DNA from 2 places in the Mycoavidus cysteinexigens genome. Region 2 is predicted to be linked to the other one. Evidence: predicted binding sites of a transcription regulator. Region 2 holds the regulator's gene; the other holds the start of a gene.
The links. Region 2 encodes HrcA, which represses chaperone genes, less so after heat shock. Its sites were predicted from a motif close to TTAGCACTCNNNNNNNNNGAGTGCTAA; they were not measured.

Region 1: a site for HrcA is predicted at 1,928-1,954, ahead of MCB1EB_RS02660 (co-chaperone GroES). Genes of this name have one in related genera too.

Annotation. Positions count from the first base shown of each region.
Region 1 covers NZ_AP018150.1:589,258-594,078, forward strand. Annotated here, with positions in the region: gene MCB1EB_RS02650 (3'-5' exonuclease) at 1-638, shown strand, start outside; gene MCB1EB_RS02655 (F-box protein) at 846-1,481, opposite strand; gene MCB1EB_RS02660 (co-chaperone GroES) at 2,053-2,346, shown strand; gene groL (chaperonin GroEL) at 2,392-4,041, shown strand; gene MCB1EB_RS02670 (rubredoxin) at 4,258-4,428, shown strand; gene MCB1EB_RS02675 (YqgE/AlgH family protein) at 4,519-4,821, shown strand, end outside.
Region 2 covers NZ_AP018150.1:135,553-140,373, forward strand. Annotated here, with positions in the region: gene recN (DNA repair protein RecN) at 1-460, opposite strand, end outside; gene MCB1EB_RS00555 (NAD kinase) at 590-1,513, opposite strand; gene hrcA (heat-inducible transcriptional repressor HrcA) at 1,713-2,744, shown strand; gene MCB1EB_RS00565 (coiled-coil domain-containing protein) at 2,808-3,404, opposite strand; gene hemH (ferrochelatase) at 3,649-4,710, shown strand.

The sequences.
Region 1 (4,821 bases), 450 kb from region 2:
CCGATTTTTTACCGCATTATCTGCAACGGGTCGTCTCGATTGCTTGCGCATTTAGAGACCGCGAAGGCTTTCGAATAAAGTCACTGGGCACTAAGCAGGACTCGGAAGCCACTTTGCTTCAATTATTTTTCCGCATCATCGAAAAATATTCTCCCCAATTAGTGTCATGGAATGGCGGAGGGTTCGATTTGCCTGTCTTGCACTATCGTGCTTTGGTGCATGGCGTCGCGGCCCCGAAATACTGGGACTTGGGCGAAGATGATCGAGATTTTAAATGGAATAACTACATCAGCCGTTACCATATGCGCCATACGGATTTGATGGATTTGCTCGCCCTCTATCAGCCGCGTGCTAACGCACCGCTTGATGCATTGGCTAAACTATGTGGCTTTCCTGGCAAACTGGGGATGGATGGAAGTCAGGTTTGGCAAGCTTTTAGTGAAGGGCGCATCGATGAAATTCGTGATTATTGCGAAACGGATGTCGTCAATACTTATTTAATGTACTGCCGTTTTCAGCAAATGCGGGGAGGCTTTACGCCGCAAGAGTATGAGCAGGAAGTAGGGTTGATTAAAGAGGCGTTGGCGCTTGAGGCTGGCGTGCATTGGGCGGAATATCTAGCAGCCTTTGCGAGATAAAACCTCTGCTGTGTTTGAAAGAGCAGGGGGCCGCTGTGGATCAATATCAATGTGCCTGGCACTTTTCTTTTTTATTAAAATAATATGTCTGACAATAAATTATTTTAATAATTTCAGTCTGTCTTTATTTAGGTCAGTATTGATACTTTCCTCAAACTGAGAGAGGCATGGATCAAAATTTCAGGCAAAAAATTGCGAATGATTCAACTATGCCATCGCTTTGCGGTTTTTCCATATTGTATGCATCCTTTGACCGATTTTATCTAAAAATAACGCGTTTAATTCTTGGTTTTCTGAAATTAATTGTCGAGTGATTTCTGGATAAGCTTCCATAATACATCTAAGGTGATGGCTGGCGACTGTTCTATTGGAGTTTTCTGAAAAGCACTTATAAAATATTGGGCTGGTTAAAATTGTTTCGGCGAGCGAAATATCGGAAATAGCGATTTCTTTTAAATTATGCGTTAAACACCGGTGCCATCCTAAAATTTTATGATAAAGAGCTTTATTTTCTAAAATAATTTTAGCTGTTTTTATATCATTTTTTGCTTTTTCAACTAATTCACCTGCGGATAGCTTAATGAGCGTCAAATATATTTTCCCTTTTTGATCAACCGGGATGTACTCGAATTTTCTGGCAGATAAATTATTTAAAAAGAGCTGTTTCACCTGATTTTCATCTTTCGCGATGTAGTCAGGTTTAACTAAGTCTCTCCAGCACTCATTGTCATTAACCACTGTATAAAATTGCCTCGAGACGAGCGCAATCGAAGCATAGTCTGTAATCGAACTTTGTTTAAAAATTCTAGACAGAATTTCATTGGAAAAGTCGGTGATCTGCATAATTAGTCTAAAAAAATCTCAAGGCTCAAGCATGGTCCATGTTAATTTTACTTCCCTAGTAGAAGCTAGGAACTGAGTAAAGAGCGAAGAAGGGCGATGCAGATATTGCGCGATTTATGCTAAGTCTCTGCCGAAGCGTCATTCAAGCGAATTTTGGGCCGAGTCGAGTTGTCATTCTTACGTTGTTTTTCACTCAGAGTATGAATTGTATTCGGGGTCAAGCAGCCATGTCGGTTGCAGTTGATTGCCAAAAATGCTCGTTCTTGGTCAGTTTGCCAAGGCGGCCTTGATCACCGCCTGTTGCGCCTTTATTATACTGGATTACGCTAGCGTGGATTGTCAACAGCCTGCCCAGCGGGTCTAAGCCGCCGTAGTTATGAAGATAATGCGCAAGGCTTGCGCCTGGCTCTTGAATTTATGCCAATGTGTCTCCATATTCAGTATAATTAGCACTCGTTAGCAAGGAGTGCTAATAAATCTTCGCTTTTTGGCTCGGGGAATACTTTTCCCTATGAGCTTTAAAAATTTAGTTGTTCTCGAGTATTTCTAGTATTTATTGAGAGGAGTCTGTATGAAAAAGCTGCGTCCTTTGCACGATCGTGTCATTATCAAGCGTTTGGACCAAGAGACCAAAAGCGCCTCAGGCTTGGTTATTCCTGAGACGGCTGCTGAAAAACCTGATCAAGGTGAAGTGCTGGCGATTGGGCCAGGCAAGAAAGATGAGAAAGGTGCTTCGATTGCGCTTGATGTTAAAGTGGGCGATCGCGTGCTGTTCGGCAAATATTCCGGTCAGTCAGTCAAGATCGACGGTAATGAACTGCTGGTAATGCGTGAAGAAGACATCATGGCTGTGCTAGTTAGCTAAGCGTAGTTTTCGGTTCATCAAGTTAAAGAATTCAAGGAGTTAAAGATGGCAGCTAAAGAAGTTGTATTCGGTGATTTGGCCCGCGCCAAACTGGTTGAAGGGGTCAATATTCTAGCCAATGCAGTTAAGGTTACGCTGGGTCCTAAGGGACGCAATGTTGTGCTGGAGCGTAGCTTCGGAGGCCCAACCGTGACTAAAGACGGGGTTTCGGTTGCGAAAGAAATTGAGCTCAAAGATAAGCTGCAAAATATGGGCGCGCAAATGGTTAAAGAAGTCGCGTCAAGAACCAGTGATAACGCTGGCGATGGCACGACAACCGCAACCGTGCTGGCACAATCCATTGTGCGCGAAGGGATGAAATCCGTCGCCTCGGGCATGAACCCAATGGATCTGAAACGCGGTATCGATAAAGCGGTCATAGCGGCAGTTGAAGAATTGCGTAAAATCAGCAAACCTTGCACGACAACTAAAGAAATCGCTCAAGTGGGTTCAATTTCAGCGAACAGCGACGAGCTGGTCGGCAAGCTGATTGCCGAAGCCATGGAAAAAGTTGGCAAAGAAGGCGTGATTACGGTTGAAGATGGTAAATCGCTAGAGAACGAACTCGATGTGGTCGAAGGCATGCAATTCGATCGTGGCTATCTGTCGGGCTACTTTATCAATAACCAAGATAAGCAAGTGGCGGCTCTGGATAACCCATACGTGTTGCTGCACGACAAAAAAATCACCAACATCCGCGACTTGTTGCCTTTGCTTGATCAAGTTGCAAAAGCAGGCCGTCCATTGTTGATTATCGCTGAAGATATCGAAGGCGAAGCGCTGGCTACGTTGATTTTGAACAATATGCGTGGTTTCTTGAAGTCTGCCGCGGTAAAAGCGCCAGGCTTTGGCGATCGTCGTAAAGCCATGCTCGAAGACATCGCGATTTTGACGGGCGGCCAAGTGATTGCTGAAGAGACTGGCCATACGCTTGAAAAAGCTACGTTGGCTGAGCTAGGTCAGGCAAAACGCATTGAAGTTGCTAAAGAAAACACCACGATTATCGATGGCGCAGGCGATGCGAAAAACATTGAAGCGCGGGTCAAGCAAGTCCGTGTGCAAATTGAAGAAGCAACTTCTGACTACGATCGTGAAAAACTGCAAGAGCGCGTTGCTAAATTGGCAGGCGGTGTAGCGGTGATTAAGGTTGGCGCTGCGACTGAAATCGAAATGAAAGAAAAGAAAGCACGCGTTGAAGATGCACTGCACGCAACTCGCGCCGCGGTGGAAGAAGGGATTGTGCCAGGCGGTGGCGTGGCCCTGATTCGTGCGCGTCAAGCGGTTGCTAACTTGAAAGCCGATAACCCTGATCAACAAGCGGGTATCAAAATCGTGCTGCGCGCGATGGAAGAGCCACTGCGTCAGATCGTGGCGAACGGTGGTGAAGAAGCCAGCGTAGTCGTAGCAAAAGTAGCCGATGGCAAAGGTAACTTTGGCTATAACATGGCTTCTGGCGAGTACGGTGATTTGGTGCAAGCAGGTGTGGTCGATCCGACCAAAGTAACCCGCACTGCATTGCAAAATGCGGCATCTATCGCTGGCTTGATCCTCACAACCGACTGTTCTGTTGCTGAGTTGGCTAAAGAAGAAGCGCCTGCGGCTGGCGGTATGCCAGGTGGCATGGGTGGTATGGGTGGCATGGGCATGGATATGTAATTGCCTAGGCTTGCCTGTGTTTGCGCCGCGCGTTCGTAAGAGCGCGGCGCAAATTTCTGAACGAAAAACCCGCATTGCTGCGGGTTTTTTGTGTCCTTTTGATGAGATTTATCTCAAAACGTGAGCAAATTAGGCCGCAACCGCGGTACCATCGCCCTTTTGAGATATTCTTGCATCGTTTGAATCATAGCGTGTGGGATGTAGCGATATAACAGTATGGAATATAAAAATTGGATGTGCCTCATTTGTGGCTGGATTTATGATGAAGAAGCCGGTCTGCCAGAAGAGGGCATTGCGCCGGGCACGCGTTGGGAGGACATCCCGCTTAACTGGACTTGTCCTGAGTGCGGTGCCCGCAAAGAGGATTTTGAAATGGTGCAAATTTGAGACGCTGTGAGCAAAATAAAGCCTTGGGATGGGTCGGCTGATTTTGCGGAATGGCTATCTGATAAAGGAATTCAAGGATTAGAATTCAATATGTCCAAAGCCTCTGATCGTATTAATCTGACGAATCAATTTTTGATCGCGATGCCTAGCATGGCCGATGCGGTTTTCGCTGGCGCCGTGATTTATGTCTGCGAACATAATGAGCGCGGCGCGCTTGGTCTAATGATCAATCGGCCGACCGATATTGTTTTGCAAGCGCTTTTTAACCGTATCGATCTCAAGCTGGAAAATGAGCCTTTGCTGCATTTGCCGGTTTATTTCGGCGGTCCGGTCCAAGCGGAGCGTGGTTTTGTTTTACATGAGCCCACCTCGACTCAATATAATTCATCCATG
Region 2 (4,821 bases):
GCGCAAGACCGGCATGTAGATCAAACAGGGTGCGTTGCGCCTGTGGGCGCATTAACAGTTGGTGCGCATGTTGGCCGTGGAGGTCAACTAGCATTTCGCCGATTTCCCGCAGTTGCGCAAGCGTAGCTGGCGTGCCGTTGATAAAAGCGCGTGACCGGCCACTGCTATCAATGACACGGCGCAGTAACAAATTATCCTGCTCAGCGTCATCCAGTGCATGTTCATTGAGCCAGTAACGCACCTGCTCCGAGACAGTGAATTCAGCTGTAATTTCTGTGCGTGGCTGGCCCGAACGCACCACGCTCGCATCTGCGCGTGCGCCGAGCGCCAAGGCTAGAGCGTCTATGAGAATGGATTTGCCGGCTCCGGTTTCGCCGGAAAATACGGTAAAACCAGGCTCAAACTCAAGTTTAAGTGTGCTGACGATAACAAAATCGCGAATCGATAAATAGCGTAACATCTTAAGCTCAGACTAATAAAAAATTCGCCGCGTGCAATCAAAAAAATCGCAAGCAGTTTGAGAATATCGCAAAATTTAATTCACAGCTAGCCAGCCGCTAGATTGTGCTGTACTAATTTGGCGCGCAGTTCAATAAACATTAGGGTTAGAGCCATATGAAGGTGGTTCACTCCAATGCAGCTTGCTGCGCAAAGTTGCATAATAACTATACGTTGGTGGATGCAAAAAAGGCACAGTATGATTGGAGCGGCGGACTTCGATGGTGTCTTCTAGCTCCAAAGCAGAGAATGATTGCATATCAAAATTCACATTAACATCACGCCCGCTGGTGATCTGAATGGCAATCTCAGAATGATCAGGTAATACAATTGGCCGGTTTGACAGCGCGTGGGGAGCAATAGGCACTAAGACGATCCCCCCTAACTGAGGATGTAAAATCGGCCCGTGCGATGATAATGCATAGGCCGTGGAACCGGTTGGGGTAGCGACAATTAGGCCATCGGAACGCTGCTCATACATGAAACAGCCGTTTACCTGAACCCGTAATTCGACCATGCCGGAAAAGCCGCTACGGTTGACCACCACATCATTAAAAGCGAGCGCATGGTAAATAGGTGCACCAGCCCGCATGATGCGTGCTTCAAGCAGGGCGCGCTCTTCCCGTGCAAAATCACCTGCTAGCATGGTCGGGATCACCTGCTGCATTTCGCTAATTGAAATATCGGTAATAAAACCAAGTCGCCCGTGATTGATGCCAATCAATGGCGTGCCGTAAGGCGCAAGTTGGCGACTCACGCCAAGCATCGTGCCATCACCTCCTAAGACAATCGCAACATCGGCGCGGTGGCCTATCTCAGTAAGCGTCAGAATTGGACTGCGCGTTAAATTATCATCGGCCGCCAAGTTAATCACGCGGGCGGTGTTGGCTTCAAAAACCACCTCAAAACCATCTTGCTGAATGCGCTTAGCCAGGAGCGCTAATAACTCTCCAATACGTGGAGCATCGGTGCGACCGATAAGAGCGATGGTTTTAAAAGGAGTGTTGTTTGGCATAGCGGGCTTATGCTGTGATCGAAAAAGGCGATGCGCCATTTGGAAATAAAGTTGCGCCGCGCCCAGAAAAGGGAACATACCATGTTTGCCTAACTAGGCAATACGGCTTTTTAAGCAGTTGATCTTATTTTGACCAGTCGGCCAAAAAAACGCTGATGAATACACGGTTACTGTGACGATTGCGCTACAATTTGGTGCTATGTTAGACCCACGCGCCAAAACTTTGCTTAAAACCCTGATTGAACGGTACATTGCCGAAGGTCAGCCGGTGGGATCGCGCACGCTCTCTAAATATTCTGGCCTTGAGCTGAGTCCCGCAACAATCCGTAATGTGATGTCTGACTTAGAGGAAAGTGGGCTTATTGTGAGTCCGCACACCTCAGCCGGGCGTATCCCCACGCCACGGGCCTATCGGCTCTTCGTTGATACAATGCTGGTGGCTCAGCCGCCCACAGATGATGCACAGGTTGAAAGTACGGTGCGCACGCAATTGCGGCCTGGCGAGCCGAATAAACTTGTCGCGGCTGCGGCGAGCGTGCTATCCAATTTGTCGCAATTTGCGGGGGTTGTTTTGACGCCGCGGCGCAGTCATATATTTAAGCAGATTGAATTTATGCGCCTTTCGGAAAAACGCATTCTGCTGGTGATTGTGACTCCTGAAGGCGATGTGCAAAATCGTATTATGGCGACACAAAAAGAGTATTCGCCCTCACAGCTAAGCGAAGCGTCAAATTATATTAATGCAAATTATGCAAACTTGAGCTTTAGTGAAGTGCGTAAACGCTTACGTGCAGAACTGGAAGCGCTGCGCGGCGATATGACGCATTTAATGCATGTTATGCAGGAAGCGGTTGTCGCTAGTACGGAGGAGACTTCTGATTTGGGCGAAGCTGTCTTGATCTCTGGAGAGCGGAATTTACTTGAGGTCGCGGATTTGTCGTCTGATATGGACCGCTTGCGCAAGCTGTTTAATGTATTCGATCAAAAAACCAGTTTATTACAGCTTCTTGAAGTCTCTAGTCACGCGCAAGGCGTGCAGATTTTTATCGGCGGCGAATCCAATCTCGTACCGATTGAGCAAATGAGTGTGGTTACCTCATCCTACGAGGTTGATGGCCAGGTTGTAGGCACGCTTGGCGTAATTGGTCCAACGCGGATGGCATATCAGCGTGTCATTCAGATTGTTGATATTACTGCAAAGTTGCTATCGCAAGCCCTGAGTCAGCGTTAATCCAAAGTTAAAACGCATCGTTTTGCTCCGTCTAGAGCCGAAGTGAAATTGAGTCGGTGCGGATTAATTTAAAATTAAAAATTTGTTGAGCCCTACCGCAGCGCTGAGTAGCGTCGCCATAATGACGGCGAGTTTAATCGTTAGCCGCAACTCCAATTTTTCCAGCTTGGAATCTACTTCGGTGCGCAAACCGGATACGTCCTTTTTAAGGCCTTTTATTTCCCCGCGCATATCGGTTATGTCGCCGCGTATCTCTTTTATTTCGCCACGCACATTGGTTATGTCGCTGCGTATCTCTTTTATTTCCCCACGTACATTGGTTATGTCGCTGCGTATCTCTTTTATTTCGCCACGCACATTGGTTATGTCGTTGCGGACCTCTTTTATTTCAATACGCATTTCATTGCGCACGTCGGTGATGTCGTTGCGTATACCTTTTATTTCCCCACGCACATCGGTTATGTCACTGCGTACGTCTTTTATGTCATGCTGTAACTCTTCTTTAACCGCTTGCAAGTCTTGTTTGGTGGGTAACGCCTGTAGATTGACCGCAAATATTTCAGACAAAACTTCTGCCTCAGCTTCGGCTTGAGCAGTTGGCACACCTGCTTCCTGCAAGCGTTTAGCAAATTTTAGCGTGTCAAATAAAGCGATAGCCATAACGATTTCCTTCAATTGCTTAAAATTTAACCTAGGTAGCATAGTGAACCCAATCATTTTTTGATGCTGGCCTTGATATGATAAGGCGCGAACCATTTTTTAGCCTAATTGATTTAAATATAAATTGAATCGTGGGGTTCGTCAATAAAAACATAGCGAGGCGACAAAATTTTTGCGAGTGTCCTACTCGCTTTGACGTATGATTAATAATTCGATGGATTTTTTATGCTAATAACGGGTACTCATGCATTTTGAGCTTGAACCACAGATCCACCCAAGCCATGCATCGCGCGTCGCAGTGCTGTTGATTAACCTTGGCACCCCAGATAGGCCAACGCCGCGGTCAGTTCGGCGCTATCTAGCCGAATTTTTGTCTGATCCGCGGGTGATTGAAATTCCTGCACTCATCTGGCAATTGATTTTGCGCTTGATTATTTTGCCCTTGCGTGGGCGTGCCGCAGCGGCTAAATATAGGTCGATCTGGCTGTCCGAGGGTTCACCCTTACGGGTCTATACTGCACAGCAAGCTCAAGCGTTGCAGCAGCAGCTCAATGCGCAAGGCTATGCCGTCAGTGTGGAGTACGCGATGCGCTACGGGTCGCGCAATATCCATGAGATGCTAACGCAATTAAAACGCAGCGGGGTTGAGCGCGTTTTGTTGCTGCCGATGTATCCGCAATATTGCGCAGCCACTACGGCCTCCGCTTTTGATATGGCGTTTACTGCATTACAACGGATGCGTAACCAGCCTGAATTACGCACGATTCGGCATTATGCGGATTTTATGCCGTATCTTGATGCGCTTGCAGCGCAAGTGCGCGCACATTGGGCCGTACACGGCTTGCCTGACTTTGCCTCAGGCAGCCGGTTACTGTTGAGTTTTCATGGAGTGCCTAAACGCATCATCGATTTAGGTGATCCGTATTATATGCACTGCCAGTTAACCGCGACATTGCTGGCGCAAAGACTGAATTTATCAGACGCTGAATATCGCATCACCTTTCAATCACGCTTTGGCCGGGCTGAATGGTTGCGGCCGGATACAGCGATAGTACTTAAAGAGCTCGGGGCGGCAGGAGTCAAGCGGGTTGATGTGCTTTGTCCCGGTTTTACAGCGGATTGTTTGGAGACGCTCGAAGAAATCGGGATTGAGGGGCGCGCTATTTTTTTGCAGGCAGGAGGAGAGACATATCATTACATTCCATGCTTAAATGCTGCGCCGTGGTTTATCGATGGCCTAGCAGACCTGGTACGTTTGCACTTACAAGGTTGGCCCGTGCAAAATTCATCTGGCGCGATCTCTTGAAATAGAGGGTTAGATCCCCAAATAAAGTTTCTGCGATAAAAAACATGTAACTTCTCTCCTAACGGGAGATCTACATTGTGTAAAATAATTTTTTGGATTGAATAAATAGAT